4 regions of the Pseudomonas sp. NCHU5216 genome follow, and region 1 is predicted to be linked to each of the others. Evidence: riboswitches for the same ligand, from Rfam matches in the RefSeq annotation. Region 1 holds a riboswitch; each other region holds the start of a gene.
What was found. A riboswitch is a leader RNA that binds a small molecule or an ion and turns the genes downstream of it on or off. The one in region 1 is predicted to bind cobalamin.
Positions count from the first base shown of each region.

Region 2: another riboswitch for cobalamin. It lies ahead of ACSVIK_RS15560 (energy-coupling factor ABC transporter permease); the one in region 1 lies ahead of cobO (cob(I)yrinic acid a,c-diamide adenosyltransferase).
Region 3: another riboswitch for cobalamin. It lies ahead of cobG (precorrin-3B synthase); the one in region 1 lies ahead of cobO (cob(I)yrinic acid a,c-diamide adenosyltransferase).
Region 4: another riboswitch for cobalamin. It lies ahead of ACSVIK_RS07460 (TonB-dependent receptor); the one in region 1 lies ahead of cobO (cob(I)yrinic acid a,c-diamide adenosyltransferase).

Region 1 covers NZ_JBQLIX010000044.1:29,566-35,123, reverse strand. Annotated here, with positions in the region: gene ACSVIK_RS22560 (CsgG/HfaB family protein) at 1-418, shown strand, start outside; gene ACSVIK_RS22555 (DUF4810 domain-containing protein) at 435-791, shown strand; gene ACSVIK_RS22550 (DUF799 domain-containing protein) at 788-1,459, shown strand; cobalamin riboswitch at 1,495-1,698, shown strand; gene cobO (cob(I)yrinic acid a,c-diamide adenosyltransferase) at 1,894-2,505, shown strand; gene ACSVIK_RS22540 (cobyrinate a,c-diamide synthase) at 2,505-3,800, shown strand; gene bluB (5,6-dimethylbenzimidazole synthase) at 3,797-4,450, shown strand; gene cbiB (adenosylcobinamide-phosphate synthase CbiB) at 4,454-5,362, shown strand; gene cobD (threonine-phosphate decarboxylase CobD) at 5,355-5,558, shown strand, end outside.
Region 2 covers NZ_JBQLIX010000021.1:15,113-20,670, forward strand. Annotated here, with positions in the region: gene ACSVIK_RS15550 (PaaI family thioesterase) at 1-182, shown strand, start outside; gene ACSVIK_RS15555 (carbonic anhydrase) at 618-1,361, opposite strand; cobalamin riboswitch at 1,687-1,890, shown strand; gene ACSVIK_RS15560 (energy-coupling factor ABC transporter permease) at 1,930-2,616, shown strand; gene amn (AMP nucleosidase) at 2,713-4,185, shown strand; gene ACSVIK_RS15570 (hypothetical protein) at 4,272-4,499, opposite strand; gene ACSVIK_RS15575 (hypothetical protein) at 4,516-5,130, shown strand; gene ACSVIK_RS15580 (threonine dehydratase) at 5,133-5,558, opposite strand, start outside.
Region 3 covers NZ_JBQLIX010000006.1:187,155-192,712, forward strand. Annotated here, with positions in the region: gene cobJ (precorrin-3B C(17)-methyltransferase) at 1-940, opposite strand, end outside; gene ACSVIK_RS07430 (precorrin-2 C(20)-methyltransferase) at 1,179-1,919, opposite strand; gene ACSVIK_RS07435 (precorrin-8X methylmutase) at 1,919-2,545, opposite strand; gene cobG (precorrin-3B synthase) at 2,538-3,851, opposite strand; cobalamin riboswitch at 4,161-4,355, opposite strand; gene cbiE (precorrin-6y C5,15-methyltransferase (decarboxylating) subunit CbiE) at 4,412-5,558, shown strand, end outside.
Region 4 covers NZ_JBQLIX010000006.1:192,971-198,528, forward strand. Annotated here, with positions in the region: gene ACSVIK_RS07450 (cobalt-precorrin-6A reductase) at 1-523, shown strand, start outside; gene ACSVIK_RS07455 ((2Fe-2S) ferredoxin domain-containing protein) at 622-1,320, shown strand; cobalamin riboswitch at 1,413-1,606, shown strand; gene ACSVIK_RS07460 (TonB-dependent receptor) at 1,870-3,969, shown strand; gene ACSVIK_RS07465 (ABC transporter ATP-binding protein) at 4,028-4,834, shown strand; gene ACSVIK_RS07470 (ABC transporter substrate-binding protein) at 4,834-5,558, shown strand, end outside.

The DNA.
Region 1 (5,558 bases):
CAATCGCTTCAATGTGCTCGACCGCGACAACCTGGCCGAGCTGCAGCAGGAGTCCGGTTTTTCCAAGCAGGCGCAGCAGGTGCGTGGTGCCAACTACGTGGTCACCGGTGATGTCACCGAGTTCGGTCGCAAGGAAGTCGGCGATCACCAGTTGTTCGGCATTCTCGGCCGTGGCAAGCAGCAGATCGCCTACGCCAAGGTCAACCTCAACATCGTCGACGTGAAAACCTCCGAAGTGGTGTTCTCCTCCCAGGGCGCTGGTGAATACAGCCTGTCCAACCGCGAGATCGTCGGTTTCGGTGGCACCGCCAGCTACGACTCCACCCTCAATGGCAAGGTGCTCGACCTGGCCATCCGCGAGGCGGTGAACAACCTGGTCAATGGCGTCGACAGTGGCGCATGGAATCCAACCAAGTAAAAGGAACTTCGCAAGCATGACAATTGCACGCAGATTGGCCGTTTTCTCCGGGATGTTAGTACTCGGCGTGCTGGGTGGCTGTACCAGTGGCCCGCAGCCCCTGTACTACTGGGATGGTTACCAGCAGCAGGTCTACCAACGCTTCGACAACCAGAGCAGCACCGAGGAGCAGATCGCCGCGCTGGAAGCCAGCGTGCAGAAGGCACGCGCTAGCGATCGCGCACTGCCGCCGGGCTTCCATGCCCATCTGGGCATGCTCTATGCCGATGTCGGCAAGCTCGACCAGGTGCGCCAGGAGTTCGAGACCGAAAAGGCCCTGTACCCCGAGTCCGCCACTTATATGGACTTTCTGATGCGGAAATTCGACCAATGAAGACGATCTTTTCCTTCGCTGCACTGAAAGCCGCCGCGCTGCTGGCCTGCCTGGCCATCCTCGGCGGCTGTGCTGCACCCAAGTCCTACGACTACAGCGCTTTCCTGGAAAGCAAGCCGGCGTCGATCCTGGTGTTGCCGCCGGTGAACCAGTCGCCGGACGTCAAGGCGTCCTACAGCTTCTATTCGCAGGTCACCCTGCCGCTCAGCGAGGCCGGTTATTACGTGATGCCGGTGGCTGTCGTGGACGAGACCTTCAAGCAGAACGGCCTGATGAATGCCGAGGAGGTTCGCCAGGCCTCGCCGCAGAAGCTGCGCGAGATCTTCGGTGCCGACAGCGTGCTGTATCTGGATGTCACCGAATACGGCAGCAGCTACAAGATCATCGCCAGCGAAGTGGCGGTGACCGCCACCGCCAAGCTGGTGGATCTGCGTAACGGCAAGCTGCTCTGGGAAGGCACCGCGCGCGCCAGCAGTGCCGAACAGCAGCAGAACAACGGCGGTGGCCTGGTTGGCATGCTGGTGGTGGCGCTGATCGATCAGGTGGTGAATACCTTGAGTGATCGCGGCCATGAAATCGCCGGTATCACCAGCTTCCGCCTGCTTTCCAGCAACATGCACAACGGCATCCTGCCGGGGCCGCGTGCGCGCCCGGATGCGGCGCGCTGAACCGAGCGTTGACGCACGGGACGCCCTGGCTCTAACCTGCGCGCCTTGCTTCAGGTGCCCCGCGCCGTCATCCGTGACGGTGCCGGGGTGAAACAGGGAAGCCGGTGCTCAAGCCGGCGCTGCCCCCGCAACGGTAGGTGAGTCGAACGCCGCAACAGACCCTAGGCACGGGAAGGCGCGGCGTCGAGCCATTGGCTTCGCTCACGAGCCCGGAGACCGGCCTGTAGCAGTTTCACGGCAGCGCGGAGGGCGTTGACCGGCCTGTGCCCCCGCCCGTGCGGGGGCGCTTGCGTTCCTGCCTCCGCCTGCCCGCCATGAAATGCCCGGATCAGTGATGGAGGATTCGCCCTTGCCAGCTTCCCTGACTGTTACCTTGCCGCGCCGCCCCTCGTTCGGGCAGGGCGAGGCGGGCGTCTGACCAAGAGGAGCACGGCATGAGCGAGTCGGCCGCACGCGATGCCCGCCACAAGGCGCGCATGCAGCGCAAGAAAGCCCTGATCGACGAAAAGATCGCCCAGGCCCAGGACGAGTACGGCCTGCTGCTGGTGCACAGCGGCAATGGCAAGGGCAAGAGCAGCAGCGCCTTCGGCATGGTCGCGCGGGCCCTCGGCCATGGCCTCAAGGTCGGCGTGGTGCAGTTCATCAAGGGCGCCGCCAGCACCGGCGAAGAGGCCTTCTTCCGGCGTTTTCCCGAAGAGGTCAGCTACCACGTGATGGGCGAGGGCTTCACCTGGGAAACCCAGGATCGCCAGCGCGATATCGCCAAGGCGCAGCAGGCCTGGGCCATGGCCCGTGAGCTGCTGAACGATGAAGCCATCGGCCTGGTGGTGCTGGACGAGCTGAACATCGCCCTCAAGCACGGTTACCTGGAGCTGGACGCGGTGCTGGCCGATATCGAGGCGCGGCCGCTGTTGCAGCATGTGGTGGTGACCGGGCGCGGCGCCTTGCCGGGCATGATCGAGGCCGCCGACACGGTCACCGACATGAGCCTGGTCAAGCATGCGTTCAAGGCTGGGGTGAAGGCGCAGAAGGGTATCGAATACTGATGAGTTCGCATCACTGCCCGGCCCTGTTGATCGCCGCGCCGGCCTCCGGCCAGGGCAAGACCACCGTGACTGCCGCCCTGGCGCGCTTGCACAGGCGCCAGGGGCGACGGGTGCGGGTATTCAAGTGCGGCCCGGACTTTCTCGACCCGATGATCCACGCCCGTGCCAGTGGTGCGCCGGTGTACCAGCTCGACCTGGCCATGGTCGGCGAAGCGGAGAGTCGTCGCCTGCTGTGGCAGGCCGCCGGCGAGGCCGACCTCATCCTGATCGAGGGGGTGATGGGGTTGTTCGACGGCAAACCCTCGGCGGCCGACCTGGCCCGGCATTTCGGCGTGCCGGTGCTGGGCGTGATCGACGGTGCGGCCATGGCCCAGACCTTCGGTGCGCTGGCGCATGGCCTGGCCACCTTCCAGCCCGATCTGCCCTTTGCCGGGGTGCTCGGCAACCGGGTGGCCAGCAATCGCCATGGCGATATTCTGCGTGATGCCTTGCCGGCCACTATCCGCTGGTTCGGCGCCTTGCCACGCAGCGCTGCGGTGGAACTGCCCAGCCGCCATCTGGGACTGGTGCAAGCGGCGGAGCTGGCCGACCTGGATGCGCGCCTGGACGCCGCCGCCGATGCCCTGGCGGCCAGCGCCGACGTCGATCTGCCGGCGCCTGTCAGCTTCGCCGCGCCGCCGCAGGAAGCGCCGCCAGTGCCGCTGCTGGCCGGCGTACGTATCGGGGTGGCGCGTGATGCCGCCTTCGCCTTCCTCTATCAGGCCAATCTCGATCTGCTGCAGGCCCTTGGCGCCGAGCTGCAGTATTTCTCACCATTGCTCGACAGCCAGTTGCCGGACGTGGACAGCCTCTACCTGCCCGGTGGCTACCCCGAGCTGTACCTGGCCGAGCTGGAAGGCAACCAGGCCATGGCCAGGGCGATTCGTGCCCATCACCAGGCGGGCAAGCCGTTGCTGGCCGAGTGCGGCGGCATGCTCTACCTGCTCGATGAGCTGCGCGACAAGCAAGGCGTCAGCGGCCAGATGCTCGGCCTGCTCAGCGGCAACGCGGCGCTACAGCCCCGGCTGACCGCCCTGGCCTTGCAGGAAGTGACGCTGCCGGAAGGCAAGCTGCGTGGGCACAGCTATCATCATTCGCGGCTGGACAGTTCCCTGGCGCCCCTTGCCCTGGGCCGATGCCCGAATGGCAAGGCGGTGGCCGAGGCGGTGTATCGCCTGGGGCGGCTGACCGCCAGCTATATCCATTTCTACCTACCGTCGAACCCGGAGGCAGCCGCCGCGCTGTTACAGCCATGACCGATAAGGCCTTCACGCCCGAGGAACGCGCGGCGGTTTACCGCGCCATTGCCGAACGCCGCGACATGCGCCATTTTGCAGGGGGGCAGGTGCCCGCCGAGGTGTTGGCGCGTCTGCTGGAAGCCGCGCATCACGCCCCTAGTGTGGGGCTGATGCAACCCTGGCGCTTTATGCGCATCAGTGATCGCCACCTGCGTGAAGAGATCCATGCCCTGGTGGAGGCCGAGCGGGTGCAAACCGCCGAGGCACTGGGCGAACGCAGTGACGAATTCATGCAACTCAAGGTCGAGGGCATTCGCGACTGCGCCGAGCTGCTCGCCGTGGCGCTGATGGAGGGCCGCGAAGCGCATGTCTTCGGCCGGCGCACCTTGCCGGAAATGGACATGGCCTCGGTGGCCTGCGCCATCCAGAACCTGTGGCTGGCGGCGCGTGCCGAAGGCCTGGGGCTGGGTTGGGTGTCGCTGTTCGACCCCGAGGCACTGGCCGCACTGCTGGGCATGCCCGCTGGCAGCAAGCCGGTGGCCTTGCTCTGCCTGGGGCCAGTGCATGCCTTCTACCAGAAGCCGATGCTGGAGGAGGAGGGCTGGGCCACGCCGAGACCGCTGGCCGAGTTGCTGTTCGAGAACCGCTGGGGCGTGCAGGGTGAGTGAGCGATGAGCCTGGCGCTGATCACCTGCGCCGGTGTGGCCCTGGACGCCGCGCTGGGCGAGCCCAGGCGCGGCCACCCGCTGGTGGCCTTCGGGCTGCTGGCCGAGCGCCTGGAGCAGCGCTTCAACCCGGCGGGTGGCGGCTGGCGCAGCCACGGCGTGAGCGCCTGGTGCCTGGCGGTGCTGCCGCTGACCCTGCTGACCTGGCTGCTGACCCAGGTCAGTGCGCTGAACTGGGCGGTGGAGATCGTCGCCCTGTATTTCGCCCTGGGCCTGCGCAGCCTGTACGAACACGCGCAGCCGGTGGCCCAGGCGCTGCGCCTGGGCGATCTGCCGCTGGCCCGCGAGCGGGTTGGCTGGATGGTCAGCCGCAACACGGCCGAGCTGGATGCCTCCGGCGTGGCTCGCGCCGGCACCGAGTCGGTGCTGGAGAATGGCTCCGATGCGGTGTTCGCCGCCTTGTTCTGGTTCGTCGTCGCCGGTGCGCCGGGGGTGGTGCTGTACCGCTTGAGCAACACCCTGGACGCCATGTGGGGCTATCGCAACGAGCGCTTCGAGCGCTTCGGCTGGGCCGCGGCGAAGATCGACGATGCCCTCAATTATCTGCCGGCGCGCCTGGTGGCGCTGACCTATGCCCTGCTCGGGCGAACCGCCCTGGCCCTGCGCTGCTGGCGCCGCCAGGCGCCGTTGTGGGACAGCCCCAATGCCGGCCCGGTCATGGCGGCGGGTGCTGGCAGCCTGGGGGTGAGCCTGGGGGGCGCGGCGGAATATCACGGCGAACTGCACCAGCGCCCGCAACTGGGCGAAGGCCCGGCGCCGCAGGCGCGGGATATCGAGCGGGCGATGAACCTGGTGATCGCGGGTGTGGCGCTGTGGTTGGTCTGTCTGCTGCTCTGGGAGGTCTGGATTGCTTGAGCATGGAGGGCGGCTGCGCGCAGCGGCGCAGCGTTACGGCATCGCCCTGGAGGATTGGCTGGATCTGTCCACCGGCGTTGCCCCCTATGGCTGGACGCTGCCCACGGTGCCCGCCGAGGCCTGGGCACGGCTACCGGAAGTCGAGGATGGTCTGGAGGCGGCGGCGCGCGATTACTACGGCGCCGCCAGCCTGCTG
Region 2 (5,558 bases), on a different contig from region 1:
AGGTCAACCTGCTGCGCCCGGCGCGCAGCAGCCGCCTTTACTGCCGTGCCCAAGTGCTCAAGGCCGGGCGCCAGGCCACTGTGGTCGAGTCCGAGGTGTTCGGCGAGGAGAACGGCCAGAAACGCCTGTACAGCAAGGCTTCGGTGACCATGGCGGTGGTGACGCTGGCAGAATCGTCTTGAACCCGTATCGACGCGCTATGCTGTGCGCGAAGGTTTGTCATGGGCCGCCCGCGGGCCTGATCGGCCTGCTCAAGCTGCCTCGATCTTTAACAAGGAACAGTTGGTAGATTTTTAGCGCCTGATTTTTCCTTTGAGAACAATTGGTTTCGCTAAGGATGTTCCCCGCGTGAGCGGGGATGAACCCGCGAAGCACCACGACGCACGAATCTTTATGAGCGAGCTCTGCTCGCGAGCCTGGGCGATCCAAAAAGCTCCGCGAGCAGAGCTCGCTCCTACAGGTCAGGCGTGTTCCCCGCACCAGCGGGGATGAACCTCCCGTCGGGCAGCAGCGCCTTCGACTACAGGCGTGTTCCTCACGCCGACGTAGCCAGGGGCTCAGGTCTAGTCGCGCGATGATGCAATGCACCGGCTATCCAGCCGGTGCATCAGGGGACATCAGTCTTCGCTTTCCAGTACGGTTCGTCCATTGAGCGCCTGGATCGGGCGGGCGTTCTTCGTGTACAGGTGCTGGAACTGCGCCAGTTGTTCGTGGGACAGCTCGACTGGCTGTTTGAGTACGCGCCATTGCACGTCCTCACTGCATGGCGGGGTGGTCAGCGAGCCGGCGAAGGCGTAGTAGCCCTGTTGCTGCGGCAGTACGGTTTGTGGGGCGAAGTTGCTTGCCAACTCGACTTTTTCCCCCACCTTGTCCGGCATGGCCTTGAAGACTGAGTCCAGTGCCTGGTTTTTCGCCCCTTCCTTGAACAGCACAGCCACTACCGCCAAATGACCATCGGTAGACTGGTGAACGAAGTGCGCCACCATCGGGAAACCCTTGCCTGCGATGTGCTCTTCGCTGGGTGTGTGGAAATGGAATTGCACCAGGCGGTAGGGTTTGCCGTCGATCTCGATGCTGCCTGCATTGCTCAGATTCACCTGGACGGTGTGACCGTTATTCACCACTTCGGCTGGGCTGGCCTGGTAGTTGAAGGCAATGCGAGGCAGCGCTGCGCGGGTGGCATGGCTGATGTCGATCGGCGATTGCGCATGGCCGAGTGCGCAGGTTTCGTAGCCTGGATCCAATTGTGCCCAGTGTTCGGGGCCTTCCTTGCCTTTGTAGCTCCAGTGCGGTTGCTGTTCGGCCGCCATGGCGCCGGTTGCGAACAGAGCTGTTAACGCAACGATCAGGGTCTTCTTCATGTGCGCTCTCGTTACTGGATGAGGGTTCTAAAGGCTCGCGTGGCCCGCAGCCGATGCGAGTTTGGAAATACTACGCATGGCTTGTAATAAAAAGTTACATCTGCATGGACGTGGTGTGACGCACCGCTTATTCGCAGCAGCTTCGGCTACGTTCAAGACAGTATCCGTTCAGGTGGCGAGACTTTCTGGCAGCGGGAGCATCTCGGCGCCTCGCGCAGCTAGCTGGCGTATGGGTGACAAGCTCGGATTGCCGACCAAGCACATCGCACAGGGCGGAGGTGGGCGGTGCCTTGAACGCGAGTACTGTCTTTTGCCCTGGCTGCGGAGTAAGGTTGCCACCGATGGTTCCTGCGCGCCCCGGTGCGTGTGGATGAAAAGGGAACAGGGTGCGGCGAATCTCGCCAATGCCCTGGCTGCCCCCGCAACTGTAAACGGCGAGCGATGCCCCTCATGCCACTGACTGCGGTCGGGAAGGCGGGCGGAGTGCCAAGCCGTGAGCCAGGAGACCTGCCATCGAACCCATCGATCCTCCAACTCGCCGCGCGGTGGGCGCGGCCAAGGAACTTGCATGCATATCGAACCGGGCGTCGTCGAAGGCGCCAAGATCTTCCTCAGTTACGCAACGGCAGTCGGCGCCTTCGGCCTGACGGCCAAACTGGCGCGCGATGCCATTCGTGATAACGGCGGGGCGGCTGCCCTGGCCCTGCGCAGCCTGCTGACCACCGCGCTGGTGTTCTGCTTCTTCGAGGTGTTGCCACACCATGCCGTGGGCGTTTCCGAGGTGCACCTGATCCTTGGCTCCACCCTGCTGTTGCTGTTCGGCGCCGGTGCCACCGCCATCGGCCTGGCCGCTGGGCTGCTGTTGCAGGGCCTGTTGTTCGCCCCGTTCGATCTGCCGCAGTACGGCATGAACGTCACCACCCTGCTGGTGCCGCTGTGGGCCATCAGCGTGCTGGCCAAGCGCATCGTCGCGCCAGGTACCGCCTATGTCGACCTCTCCTACAAGCAGGCACTGGCGCTGTCGACCGCCTATCAGGGCGGCATCGTCGCCTGGGTCGGCTTCTGGGCCTTCTATGGTCATGGCTTTTCCAGCGACAACCTGGCAGCCGTGGGCAGCTTCGGCCTTGCCTACATGAGCGTGATTCTGGTCGAGCCATTGATCGACCTGGGTGTGCTGGCCGGGGCCAAGGCGCTGGCGCGTTTCAGTCAAGGGCCGCTGTTCAACGTGCGTTTGCATCAGGCGGCTGCCAGATGAGGGGCGCGGCGACCGAATTCTTCGGTCGCCGCGCTATGTTTTGCCGCGAGGTTGCAGGCAAGATAGGGGCGTTCGTTCAGTCAGGAATACGCCCACGTGAAAGTCTGTTCCGATGATTTCGTCGTTGTTCACACCCCCGAAGAGGCGGTCGACCGCCTGGCCGCGTTGTATGAGGAAGCCACCGGCGCTCTGAGCCAGGCCCTCAAGCGCTATCTCAAGGCGCGCGTGCGCCCGGATGCCGACGAGCACTGCCTGTTCCGTTATCCCGAATTGCGCCTGGCCTACCTCTGTCAGGGCGAGGTGCCTACCACCGTGCGCGCCTATGCCAAGATCCAGGTGCCGGGCATCTACGCCATCACCGTGACCCAGCCGGCGGCCTTCCGCAAATACCTGCTGGAGCAACTGCGCCCGCTGATGAACGACTTCACCCTGCGCGTGGAGGTTGGCCGCAGCCAGCAGAACATCCCCTATCCCTATGTGGTCGAGGGTGGCGATGAACTGGCCGGCAGCGGCGTGACCGCCGCCGAACTGGCGCGGGTGTTCCCCAGCACCGACCTGTCCGCCGCCACCGACGGCACTGCCGATGGCCTGTACGACTGGGAGAACATCGACCCGCTGCCGCTGGCGCTGTTCGACGCCGCGCGCACCGATTTTTCCCTCAAGCGCATCCAGCACTACACCGGCGGTGACTGGCGCCACGTGCAACCCTGGATTCTGCTGACCAACTACCACCGCTATGTCGACCAGTTCATCCGCCATGGCCTGGACATGCTGCAGACTGACTCGCGTTTCACCCGCATGGTGTTGCCGGGCAATGTGGTGGTCGAGCGCGGCATGGCCGAAGGCGAGATGCAGGCGATCATCGAGAACGTGGTCTGGCACCGCTACCAGATGCCGGCCTATCACCTGCAGGCCGAGGACGGCCATGGCATCACCCTGGTCAATATCGGCGTTGGCCCGTCCAACGCCAAGAACATCACCGACCACCTGGCCGTGCTGCGCCCGCACTGCTGGCTGATGATCGGCCACTGCGGCGGCCTGCGTCAGTCGCAGACCATCGGCGACTACGTGCTGGCTCACGCCTACATGCGCCGCGACGGCATTCTCGATCGAGTATTGCCGCCGCATATCCCGCTGCCAGCGCTGGCCGAGGTGCAGCAGGCGTTGCAGGAGGCAGCCAAGCAGGTCACCGGCGAGCAGGGTGACGAGTTGAAGAAGCGCCTGCGCACCGGCACCGTGCTGACCTACGACGACCGCAACTGGGAACTGCGCTGGGCCCAGGAGCGACCGTTGATCAACCTGTCGCGGGCGGTGGCGGTGGACATGGAGAGCGGCACCATTGCAGCGCAAGGCTATCGCCTGCGGGTGCCCTACGGCACGCTGCTGTGCGTGTCGGACAAACCCCTGCACAGCGAGATCAAGCTGCCCGGCGCCGCTGGCGCCTTCTACGAGCGCGCGGTGACTCAGCACCTGCATATCGGCATCGCCGCGCTGGAGTTGATGCGTAGCCAGCTCAATTCGCTGCACTCACGCAAGCTGCGCAGCTTCGACGAGCCGCCGTTCCGTTGAGTTTCTGAGACAGAGGCGTGGCCTGGTGCACAGTCCGGCCACGCCCTGGCAGCACTTGTCCGCGCTCTGCTTTAGACTCGCCCTCGTCATGGACGAACGAGGTAATACGCATGGAACAGGCACGTTTGCTGCTGACCGCGTTGTGGGAACCCTTCAGCTTTTTCAGTCTTTTTCTCTACACCGGCTTGGCCTTGTTGCTTGGCGCGGTTGTCGGCCTGTTGCTGGCGTTCAAGCTGCAGCGTTTGGGCTGGCTTGCGCGTAACAAGCGTTGGCACCACTGGCTGCTCAAACTCTACTTTCTGCTGGCTGCTCAAACTCTACTTTCTGCTGTTGCCCCTGGCCGGAGGATTCCTCGGCTTTCAGGGTGGGTTGCTGTATGGCAGCCAGCAGCAGATCAATCGCCATCTCGACAGTTATGCACCCGTGGTGCAGGAGCTGGCCGATGGTGTCTGGAGCGACTTCCAGGCTTATGTCGAAGCGCAAGGCCAGCAGGGCGCCCTGGCGGTACGCGATGCCAGCGTGCAGGAGGTACTTAACCAGCTAGCGCTGGACTACCTGCGCAGCGAACGGCTGCTGGAGGCCGAGGCCCGTGCCGACGCCTCGACGGCCGAGCGTATCGCCTTCGAGCTGTTCGACCGCCTGCGCGCCAGCCTGCTGGGCAAAGCGCTGGGCGAGCTGGCGGTGGAGGAAACCGCCCGTTACAGCGGGCTCAACGAGAAGGTGCTGAGCCAGGTGCTGGATGCGCGCATCGAGCAACTGTTCCAGGCTGAGTTCCTTCTCGGGCTGCTCAAGAAGCAGATCGGCCACGTGTTCAAACCGTTCTATATCGCTTTGCTGCTTCAGCTTGGCTTGCTGCTGGCCTTGATCGCGGCCGAGTGGGGGCTCTCGCGCTGGTTGCGGCAGACGTCTGTTCGCCTGCCTGCCGAGCCGCTTGCCACGGCCTGAGTTCAGGCGGCCGCCGGCGCCTCGTCACGCAGCAGTTCGGCCAGCGCTGCGCGGTCGATATTGGCGCCGCTGAGCACCACGGCCACGCGTTGCCCGGCGTTGAGTTCGCGCTCCTGCATTAGCGCGGCCAAGGCCGCCGCGCCGGCACCTTCGGCAAGGTTGTGGGTGTCTTCGTGATAGGCGCGGATGGCGGCGCGGATTTCCTCGTCGTCCACCTGCACGACGCGTGCGGCGCCGGCGCGGAGCATGTCCAGCGTCAGTTGCTGCGGCTGGCGGCAGGCCATGCCGTCGGCCAGGGTCTCGGCGCGTTCGGTCTGTACCAGGCGGCCCTGCTCGAAGCTGCGCGCATAGGCATCGGCGCCGCTGGCGACCACGCCGACGATCTCGGTGTCGAGGCCGAGCAGGTCGCGAGTGCGGATCATCCCGCA
Region 3 (5,558 bases), on a different contig from region 1:
TCATATGCTCGGCGGCGCCAGGGCCGAGGCCGACCACGCTCAGCTTGCCGCGACGCTGGCCTAGGCGCTCGATCTCCAGCGGGCGTTCGGCCAGCAGCAGACGCAGGCCTTCGCCGATATGGTGCTCGGGCGGCAGCTCGCTGGTGCTGTGGATAAAGCGCAGCGGCAGTTCCAACTCGGCTGCTGCGGCGTGCAGTTCGGTATTGGCCATCCAGCTTTTGTCCGCCAGCAGGCAGGCCAGCGCTTGCGGCGCCAGCTTGGCAGCGTTCAGCGCTTGTTGCAGGCGAGCGGGCAGGTCGGAGCCGGGGCGGTGGATCAGTGCGGCGGCGCAGCGCGGGTGGATCAGCAGTTCGTCAGGCTGGGCCGGACGTGCCTGTGCGGTGATGTGGATAACCCGGCTGGCGGCGTTATCCACAGGTAGTTGCGCGCTCTCCAGCCAGGGCGCCTGGCCTTCGATGCGTACCGTTTCGCCGCCGAGCAGATCGCTGACGAAGCGCTTGCCCTGTTGCAGGTCGGCCAGGGCGTAGCCGGCCGGCGGTTCCAGCAGGCAGGTGCCGAAGCGCAGTTCGCCACTGGTGGTGATGGCCGGCGCCACGCCCAGGTGTGCGGCGATCTCGCGGGCCAGGCGATTGACCCCGGCCAGGCCACCGAGCAGTGGCACCACGGCGCTGCCGTCCTCGGCCAGGGCCAGCACCGGCGGCTCGGCGCCCTTTTCTGCCAGCAGTGCGGCGAGGCTGCGAATGACGATGCCGGCGGCGCACAGCGCCACCAGCGGTTGGCCGGCGCGATACAGTGCACGTAGGTGCTCGCCGAACTCGTCGTAGTGGCGCTCGGCGCCATCGGCGCGCCCGCGCAGGCCATGGATCACGGCCTGTGGATAAAGCGTCTTGAGGCGTTGTGCGGTGGCCAGCGCGCTGGCGCCGAGGATGACGATGTTCATGCGGTATATCCTGTAGCCCGGATGCAATCCGGGGAATGGGTTTCCCGGATTGCATCCGGGCTACGTGCGATCTGCGGGGTGTGGAACCGCGTAGGGTGGATGACGCTTCACCCATCCACCGGCACGATGGCGGATGAAAAAAGCGTCATCCACCCTACGAAATCCAGGGGCGGCTGGGCCGCACTCCGCTTCAGTTGTGAACGCGCTTCGCGGCTGAAGCCCTCCCACAGGGAATCAATCACCCCCGCCATTTCTGCCCAGGCACCAGAATCATGGAAAAGTACGGCGAATCCATCGGCTCCACCTCGTCCAACGGCACGATTTTCTGATTGGCCATGGTGGCGCGCTCCACGTAATGGGCGCGGCCATCCAGACCCAGCTTGCGCAGCACGCGGCGCACCTTGTCGAAGTTGCGCCCCAGCTTCATCACCACGGCGGCTTCGGCGTCGCGCAGGCGCTGTTCCAGCTCCTCTTCCGGCAGTACGCCGGAGAGCACGCTCAAGCTCTGGTTGCGATACACCAGCGGCGTACCCAGCACCGAGGCGCAGCCGAGCATCGAGCACACGCCGGGCACCACCTCCACCTGGTAGCGGTCGGCCAGGCGGTCGTGCAGGTACATATAGGAGCCGTAGAAGAACGGGTCGCCCTCGCAGATCACCGCCACATCCTGGCCGGCATCCAGCAGCCGGGCGATCTGCTCGGCGCAGGTGTCGTAGAAGTCGGCGATCACATCCTCGTAGGACAGTGGTGGGGCGAGCTTCTCGGTGGTCACCGGGTAGACCAGCGGCAGACGCTGCTGGGTATCGCTCAGGTGCGCCTCGATGATGCCGAAGGCATTACCACCATGGCCGGCGTTGTGTTTGGCCTTGGCCACGAAGTAGGCCACCACTGGCGCCGATCTGAGCAGGCGCAGGGCCTTGAGGGTAAGCAGCTCGGGGTCACCGGGGCCGACGCCGAGGCCAAGCAGACGGCCAGCCATCACTCCACCTCCGAGGCGAGGGCGTTGACCGCCGCCACCGCCATGGCGCTGCCGCCACGCCGGCCCCGCACGATCACGTAGGGCACGCCACGGCTGTCGGCGGCCAGGGCGTCCTTGGATTCCGCCGCGCCGATAAAGCCCACCGGCATGCCGATGATCAGCGCCGGTTTCGGCGCACCGGTATCGAGCATTTCCAGCAGGTAGAACAGTGCAGTGGGGGCATTGCCGATCACCACCACACTGCCTTCGAGGTGTTCGCGCCAATGCTCCAGGGCCACCGCCGAGCGCGTATTGCCGACTTCGCGGGCCAATTCCGGTACGCCGGCATCGTGCAGGGTGCAGATCACCGGGTTGTTGGCCGGCAGGCGCGGGCGGGTGATGCCCTCGGCAACCATGCGCGCATCGCAGAGAATCGGCGCGCCGGCCAGCAGGGCGGCGCGGCCAGCGGCGCCAGCGCCGGGGGAGAAGCGCAGATCCTCCACCACGTCGACCATGCCGCAGGCGTGGATCACCCGCACGGCGAGTTTTTCCAGGTCGGCGGGGATGCCAGCCAGGTTGGCTTCGGCGCGGATGGTGGCGAAGGAGCGGCGGTAGATTTCCTGGCCGTCGCGGATGTAATCAAGCATCGGGGGTTCCTGCGGGGTGTTGGCGGGCGAACCAGGCGCCGGCCTCGTCGATGGTCAGGGCCGGCACCAGCAGACGGCCGAAACCGGGCGCCTCGGGCGTGCGTTGATAGAGTTGGTAATGGTCGGGCGTGCTGGCCAGCAGGGTGTAGGGCTGCACCCGGGCGCTGGCGCAACTGCGCGGGCAGGCGCTGAGGTGCACCTGCGGGCGCGTGCCGCTTGCGCGCAGCAGCTCGGCCAGGTGCAGGGCGTGGTGCTTGCTGTCGGCCAGGCCGCGCGCGCAGGCGGCCGAGCCCGTACAGGCAACCAGGCCGAGCAAGGGCTCGTCGGCCTGGGTGAGCAGGCCCAGTTCCGCCAGCGCCGTCAGCAGCTCGTGGGCCGCGGCCTCGGCCACATTGCCCAGCAGCAGGCCCTGCCAGGGCGTCAGGCGCAACTCGCCGTCGCCATATCGCTCGCTCAGTTCAGCCAGGGCAAACAGTTGTTCGGCATGCAGGCGACCGAGCTGGGCGCCGGCCGCGACCATGTACAGGCCACTTTGCACCTGTGGATAAATACCGGCTGGTGGGCGCATGAGCGTAGCGCTGGGCTGCCAACGGGGCGCTGCCGCTTGCAGGGGGAAATCCAGACGAGCCTGCAAGCGTTGCAACAGCTCGGCTGAGGGTATCTGCGTCAGTAACTGGCGCATGCGCGTCTGTTCGGGCGTGGCCAGTTCGAGAAACAGCAACAGGAGCTGGCGCACCAGTTCGACCGCCTGGCTCGCTTCGATTCGTGCCAGTGGCGCGTCAACCGGGCAGCCGGCCAGACCCAGCAGCAGATGCTGCTCGTCCTCGGCGGCCAGCCACAGGTCATGGGGGTGTTCGCGCATGGCCAGGGCTTCGCCGCCGTCCAGTTGCAGGGCGAACTTGGGCGACAGGGCATGCAGCGCTGGGGTGTCCTGCAGCAGGTCGAGCAACTGGCCGGCCAGCGGGCGCACGTCCATCCGCATGTGCGGGTCGAGGCCGGCGGCGGGGCTGAGCAGCAGGTTGCGCACATCATCGGCGGCCGCCACTCGCGGGCCGAGCCCGGCGCCGAGCAGGGCATCGATCAGCGCGCTTTCCTGGCCGGGCAGTACACCGCGAATCTGCAGGTTGCTGCGGTTGGTCAGCTCCAGCACGCCGCTGGCGCACTGCCGTGCCGCCTGGGCAATCGCGCGGGCCTGGGCACTGCGCAGCACGCCACCGGGCAGCTTGATGCGGCAGATGCCGCCATCCAGCGCGGGGACGATGCGCAGCAGGCCGGGGCAGGCGGAAGGGCGGACGGACGTGGGCAAAGGGTCACCTGTGGCTAACGACGCGGCGACCGAACCAGCGGAATCCACCCACGGGGGATTCCATGGCATCGGTACACCCCGCCCGATGTTGGCACTCGCGACCAGCGTTCGTCGGCAGGTCTCCTGGCTGACAGGTCTTGATCCGCTGCGCCTTCCCGGTTAACAGGCCGTTGAAAAACTACCTACGTTGGCAATACTGCGTTAAAAACGGCCTCGCGTGCGAGCCCAGTCAAAATGCTCATTTACAACACGTAAACTGCGCTTTTTCGGCCGTTTGATTCGCTAGCGCTCACCCTTCGGGCCAGCCGTTGGCTGTTACTCCCATTGGTCGTTGCGCCTTGTCTTGCCTGCCTCGCCTACGTTTTTCAACGGCCTGTTCCCAGTGGCCGATTGCATTGGACTCGCTGTTTACAGTTGCGGGGGCAGCTCGGTCGCGATCAGAGATCGCTCCGGATTCCCTCTTAGGCCCGTTTTATAAGGGGCACCGACGAAGGCTGTATTATGCCCGCTTTGCCCGGCGTCGCGACACGCGCCCTGTCGGCTACTTGCGAGGAAGGTGGATGAAACCCTGGTTGACCCTGGTGGGCATCGGCGAAGACGGCTATCCCGGTCTGGGCAAGGCCGCGCGCCGCGCCCTGCTGGCGGCCACGCGCATCGTCGGTGCGCCGCGGCAACTGGCCTTGCTGCCGCCGTGCATTGGCGGCGCACGGGAAACCTGGCCCAGCCCCTTCGACCTTGCGCCTCTGCTGGCGCGACGTGGCGAGGCGGTGTGTGTGCTGGCCAGTGGCGATCCGATGTTCTACGGCGTCGGCGCCAGCCTGGCGCGCCAGGTGCCTGCCGACGAACTGCGAGTATTGCCGGCGCCGTCCTCGGTGTCGCTGGCGGCGGCGCGTCTGGGTTGGCCGTTGCAGGAAGTGGAAGTGGTCTCCTTGGTCGGCCGGCCCCTGGCCACGCTCAACGGCAAACTCTTCCCCGGCATGCGCCTGCTGGTGCTGAGTGCCGATGGCGATACACCCGCGCAGGTCGCCGACGCCCTGCGCGCGCGTGGTTTCGGCGCCAGCCGCCTGACCCTGCTGGAGCATCTGGGTGGCCCTGAGGAACGCCGCCTCGATGGCCTGGCCGCAAGCTGGAACCTGCCGCGCGGCGCTGACCTCAACCTGCTGGCCATCGAATGCATGGCCGACGCCGGAGCTGTGCTGTTGCCACCGACCTGCGGCCTGCCGGACGACGCCTACCGCCACGACGGCCAACTGACCAAGCGTGATGTGCGCGCGGTTACCCTGGCGCGCCTGGCGCCGCTGCCCGGAGAGCTGCTGTGGGATGTCGGCGCCGGTTGTGGCTCCATCGGCATCGAGTGGATGCGCGCGCACCCGGCCTGCCGCGCCATCGCCATCGAGGCCAACGAGGGACGTCAGGCGCATATCCGCCATAACCGCGATGCCCTTGGCGTGCCCGGTTTGCAACTGGTGGCCGGGCATGCGCCCGAGGCGCTGGCCGGGCTGCCGGCGCCGGATGCCATCTTTATCGGCGGCGGCGTTACTGCATCAGGCGTGCTGGATGCCTGCTGGGCCGCGCTCAAGTCGGGAGGGCGCCTGCTGGCCAATGCCGTGACCATTCAGAGCGAGGCGGCGCTGGTGAATTTTCGTGGGCAGCACGGCGGCGAGCTGCTGCGCCTGGTGGTGGCGCAGGCGCAGCCCTTAGGCGGCT
Region 4 (5,558 bases), on a different contig from region 1:
GACCCACCCCTACGCCGCGCAGATCAGCCATAACGCCGCGCGCGCCGCCGAACTGGCGGGTGTGCCCTGCTGGGCGCTGCGTCGTCCTGGCTGGCAGCCCGGTGCCGATGACCACTGGTGCGAGGTGGACGGCTGGGATGAACTGACCCAGGCACTCGCGCCGTTCTGCAGACCGTTCTTTACCTCCGGGCGTGAGCCGCTGGTGCATCTGCACGAGATCCCTGCGCATCAGCACTGGACGGTGCGCTGCCTGCAGGCCGAGCCGGCGCCGCCGCGCGCCGAGATCATCGGTGCACGCGGGCCGTTCTCGCTGGACGAGGAGCGCGCGCTGTTCGCCCGTATTCGATGCGACGTGCTGGTAAGCAAGAACAGCGGCAGCGCCTCCACTGAGCCCAAGCTGCAGGTGGCGCGTGAGTTGGGCCTGCCGGTGTTGCTGCTGCGCCGTCCCGAGTTGCCGGTGGTCACGCGCCAGTTCGCGGAACTGGATTCCCTGTGGGAGGCGCTAGCCGAATTAGCCGCGTAGGGTGGATCACGCTTTATCGATCCACCGCCTTGGTGGACGTGAAAAGCGACGTCCGCCCTACACGCGCTGTTAGACTGCCGGCCCTTTTGGAGACAGTCATGAGCCAAGCCCCCTACGCCCGCATCCTGTTTATCGGCCCCGGCCTGGGGCGTGGTGCCACCGCCGAGCGTCTGCAGCAGCGCATCGAAACGCTGCTGGGCGAGGCGCATCTGCATGACACGGAGCAGGACGGCTTCTGGCAAGCCATCATTGATGCGCCACGCCCACTGCTGGTGGTGGATCTGGAGCCGCGTGCCGATGCCGCGCACCGCGATTGGCTGCGCGAGCGCATCGCCGAACGCGGTAACGGGGCCGAGGTATTCGTGGTCTGCACGGCCATGGAAGATGCCTGGCTCGATGGCCTGGGCGCGCTGCTCGAACGCCGTGAAGCGCATATTCCCTGCAGCGATGTGCCGCCGGTGCCGGCGCACCATGCCTGGTCGCAGATTCCACCCCATGCGCAGCGCCTGCTGCTGTGCAACGGCCCACGCTGCACGCGCAAGGGCGCGCTGGGCCTGTGGAAAACCCTGCGTCAGCGGCTCAAGGCCGCCGGCAAGCTGGAATGCGCGGGCGGCGTGCATATCACCCGTAGCCAGTGCCAGTTCCCCTGCGACCTGGGGCCCACCGCGAGCCTTTATCCACAGGGTGAGTGGTATGGCATCCAGGATGAGGCAGCGGTGATCCGCCTGGTCGATGAGCGTCTGGTGGCGGGCAGGGCGCTGCCGGAATTGCGTATCGATGAGCTGGGCGGCAACTAGCCGCCATGGTGGACAAGCTGCGCGTTGTCCACCCTACGCCTGAGTCCAACCCACAATGGCCCCGCGCCTTGACTTGAACGGAGGCGGGTGGTCATATCCGCCCCGCTTCAGGTGTCTCACGCCGCCGCGCGTGAGGTGAAACGGGAAGTCGGTTGAAGTCCGACGCTGCCCCCGCAACGGTAAGCGAGCGACCGCATCGAAACGCCACTGTGCGCCACGCGCATGGGAAGGCGATGCGCTCATGACCCTCGCAAGCCCGGAGACCGGCCTGAAGTCGTTATGTCTGGCAACCCGCGGTGGGCGGGCGTTGACTCCAGTAGGGCGCCGCCGTGCCCCTGTCTGCTGTTGCGCATTTCCATCGGATTGCCGTGCCTTTTCCCTGACGATGGAACACTCATGGCGCGCCATTTCCGCTTCAAACAACCGATTCTGACCGTACCGGCCACGGCACCCGCATGCCTGCCTTTCAGGCTGCGAAGGTCGATAATGTTATGTTATAACAATTGCATTTCAGCCCTCGATTCACCGCGTAACAACGGAAGCTCAGCCGTGCGAAACCCCGCTCTTCATTGCGCCTGGTCACTGGCCCTGCTGTTCAGCAGCCTGGCTCTGGCCGACAAGGCTGTCGACTTGCCCGAACTCGATGTCCAGGCCAAGGCCGCCGAAGAGGGCGAGAGCGATCTGCGCACGCCCACCAGCAGTGGTTCGCGCCTTGAGCTCTCGGCCCTGGAAACCCCGGCCAGCACCAGCAGCCTGAGCGGCGCCGAGGTGCGCGGGCGCAACAACCGCAGCGTGCAGGACGCGGTCACCCGCACCCCCGGCATCACCTTTATCGGCACGCCCGGCAACGGCGGCACGGCGCTGTCGGCGCGTGGCTTCACGGGCCATGCGGCGACCATGCAACTCTACGACGGCACCCGCCAGTACGTCGGTGCCGGCACCGTGACCTTCCCGGTGGACACCTGGTCGGTGGCGCGCATCGACGTGCTGCGCGGCCCGGCCTCGGTGCTCTACGGCGAGGGTGCCACCGGCGCGGTGATCAACGTGGTGCCGAAAAAGCCCTTCGCCGGCCCGGTGGAGAATCACCTGCGCCTGGGTTATGGCAGCGATGACCGCCGCCAGGCCGCGCTGGATAGTGGCGGCTCGCTGAGCGATGCGCTGAGCTATCGCTTCACCCTCAACCAGCAGGCCAGCAACGGCTGGGTCGATCGCGGCGATTCCGACAGCCTGGCGCTGAGCGCCGCGTTGCGCTGGGAGGCCAGCGAAGACCTGAGCTTCACCCTGTCCCATGACCAGGGCGAGCAGCACCCGGAGCGCTACCTCGGCACGCCGCTGGTCGACGGCAAGCTTCGCGAGCGCATCCGCGAGCGCAACTACAACGTGGCCAACGCCGATATTCACTACAACGACCAGATCACCCGCCTGGTAACCGACTGGCGCATCAACGACGCGCTGACGGCCAACAACCAGCTCTACTACATCAAGACTCGGCGCTACTGGCGCAACAGCGAAGCCTACCGCTGGCAGCCGGGCGATACGGTCGAACGCGGCGACTTCTGGCGCATCAAGCACAACCAGGAGCAGCTTGGCGACCGCCAGAGCTTCAGCCTCGATCACGCCCTGTTCGGCCTCGACAGCCGCACGGTGGTTGGTGTGGATTACAACCATATCCGCTTCGCCCGCCACCACGACTTCGGCAATACCTTCACTGACAGCGTGCCACTGGGTCAGTCCGGCGGCGGCAGCTATCAGAGCACCGACAGCTATCGTCCACGCGAGCTGAATCTGGCTCGGCAGTTCTCGCTGTTCGCCGAGAACCGCACGCAACTGAGCGAGCGCCTGTCGCTGGTCACCGGCGTGCGCCGCGATCAGGTGCACCTCGAGCGCAGCAACCTGGTCGACGACAGCCGTGTCGACCGCAGCCTCACGGGCGACAACTGGCGTGCCGGGCTGGTCTTCGCCCTGACTCCGGAGCTGTCGCTGTATGGCCAGTACGCCACCAGCACCGAGGGAGTGAGCAATCTGCTGACCTTGAATCCGAGTCAGCAGCAGTTCGATCTGAGTGAAGCCAAGCAGACCGAGATCGGCCTCAAGCAGCTTTTCTGGGGCGGGCAGGGCGAATGGACGCTGGCGGCCTATCACATCGTCAAGGAGAAGCTGCTCAGCCGTGAAACCCCGACTTCGCCTACCGAGCAGATCGGCCGGCAATCCTCCGACGGCCTGGAAGCCTCGTTGGAACTGGCGCTGGGGCGTGGCTGGCAGGTGTCGGCCACCGCGGCTTTCGTGCGTGCCGAGTACGACGATTTCGTCGAAGGCGCTGGCGACCGCAGCGGCAATCGCCCGGTCGACGTGCCCAAGCGCAGCGCCAATCTGTGGCTGAACAAGGATCTCGGCAGCGGCGTGGAGGCCGGCATCGGCGCGCGCTACGTCGATGCGCGCTATGTCGATACGGCCAATACCGAGAAGGTGCCGGGTTACACGGTGGTCGATGCCAATATCGCCTGGCAGGTGCTGAGCGACGTGCGTCTGGGCCTGGAGTTGAATAACCTGTTCGACCGCCAGTACGCCACCAGTGCCAGCAGTGATGGTGAGCAATGGTATCTGGGTGCGCCGCGTTCGCTGTTCGTCACCGCTGACTACCGCTTTTGAAGTGCGCGGGGGGAGAGGTTCCGTGTCAGTGATTAGCACCTCCGGCTGGTCTTTCAGCCTGTTCTCGACGCCGCCGAGCCAGCGCACGGCGGCACCCGAGCCGCGCTTGCGCATCCGAGACCTGGCCTGGTCGCCGGACGGCCGGCGCGCCTTGCTCGAGGCCATCGACCTGGAGATCGGCGATGGCGAGCTGCTCGGCCTGATCGGCCCCAACGGCAGCGGCAAGACCAGCCTGCTGCGCTGCGCCTATCGCTTCCAGCGGCCTTGCAGCGGCAGCGTCGAGCTGGGCGGCGAGGCGCTGTGGCAACGCCCGCCGCGCTGGAGCGCGCAGCGCGTGGCGGTGGTGTTGCAGGAGTTCCCGCAGGACTTCGGCCTGCGCGTGCACGAGGTGGCGGCCATGGGCCGCACGCCGCACAAGGGGCTGTTCGACGGCGATGATGGCGAGGATCGACGCTTGGTGGATGAGGCGCTGGCGCGTGTGGGTCTGAGTGAGCGCGCGCAGCAGGATTTCGCCCGCCTGTCCGGCGGCGAGAAGCAGCGCGCCTTGCTCGCCCGCGCCCTGGTGCAGCAACCGCAACTGCTGATTCTCGACGAGCCGACCAACCACCTCGACCCGCGCTACCAGATCGAACTGCTACGGCAGATCAAATCGCTGGGCCTGGCGACCTTGGCCAGCTTTCATGACCTCAATCTGGCGGCGGCCTTCTGCGACCGCCTGTGCGTGATCGACCAGGGCCGCCTGGTGGCCGTCGGCACGCCCGCCGAGGTGCTTACCGCCGAGCTGCTGCAGCAGGTGTTCGGTGTGCGCGCGTTGGTCGACACCCATCCGCTGGCGGGTTATCCGCGTATTACCTGGATCCTTTGATGAAGCGCTCACCCACGGCTGAACCTGTAGGAGCGAGCTCTGCTCGCGAACTGTGGGAAAAGACAAAAGCTTCGCGAGCAAAGCTCGCTCCTACACTGGTCGGTGCAATCCTGTTGCCGCTGATCAACCCCGCCTGGGCCGTCACCGTCACCAGTTGCGACCGCCAGGTGAGCATCGACCAGCCGCCGCAACGCGCGGTCAGCCATGACGTCAATATGACCGCCATGCTCCTGGCTCTGGGCCTGAAAGAGCGCATGGCCGGCTATACCGGCATCAGCGGCTGGAAGACCCTCGATGCGAGCATGCGCACGCAGCTCGATGGCCTGCCCGAACTGGCCGCGCGTTATCCCTCGCTGGAAAACCTGCTGGGCGCTGGCACCGACTTCGTCTTCGCCGGCTGGAACTACGGCATGCGCATCGGCGGTGAGGTGACGCCGGCCAGCCTGGCGCGCTTCGGTATCCCGGTGTACGAGCTGAGCGAGTCCTGCGCCCATGTCATGCCGGGGCGCGTTGCCAGCCTCGACGATGTCTACACCGACTTGCGCAACCTGGGACGCATCTTCGCCGTCGAGGATCGCGCCGAGGCGCTGGTGCAGGGCATGCAGGCGCGGGTGGCGGCGGTGCAGGCACGCCTGGGTGAGCAGCCGATGCGACCACGGGTGTTCGTCTACGACAGCGGTGAAGACCTGCCTTTCAGCGCCGGGCGCCAGGGCATGCCGCAGCC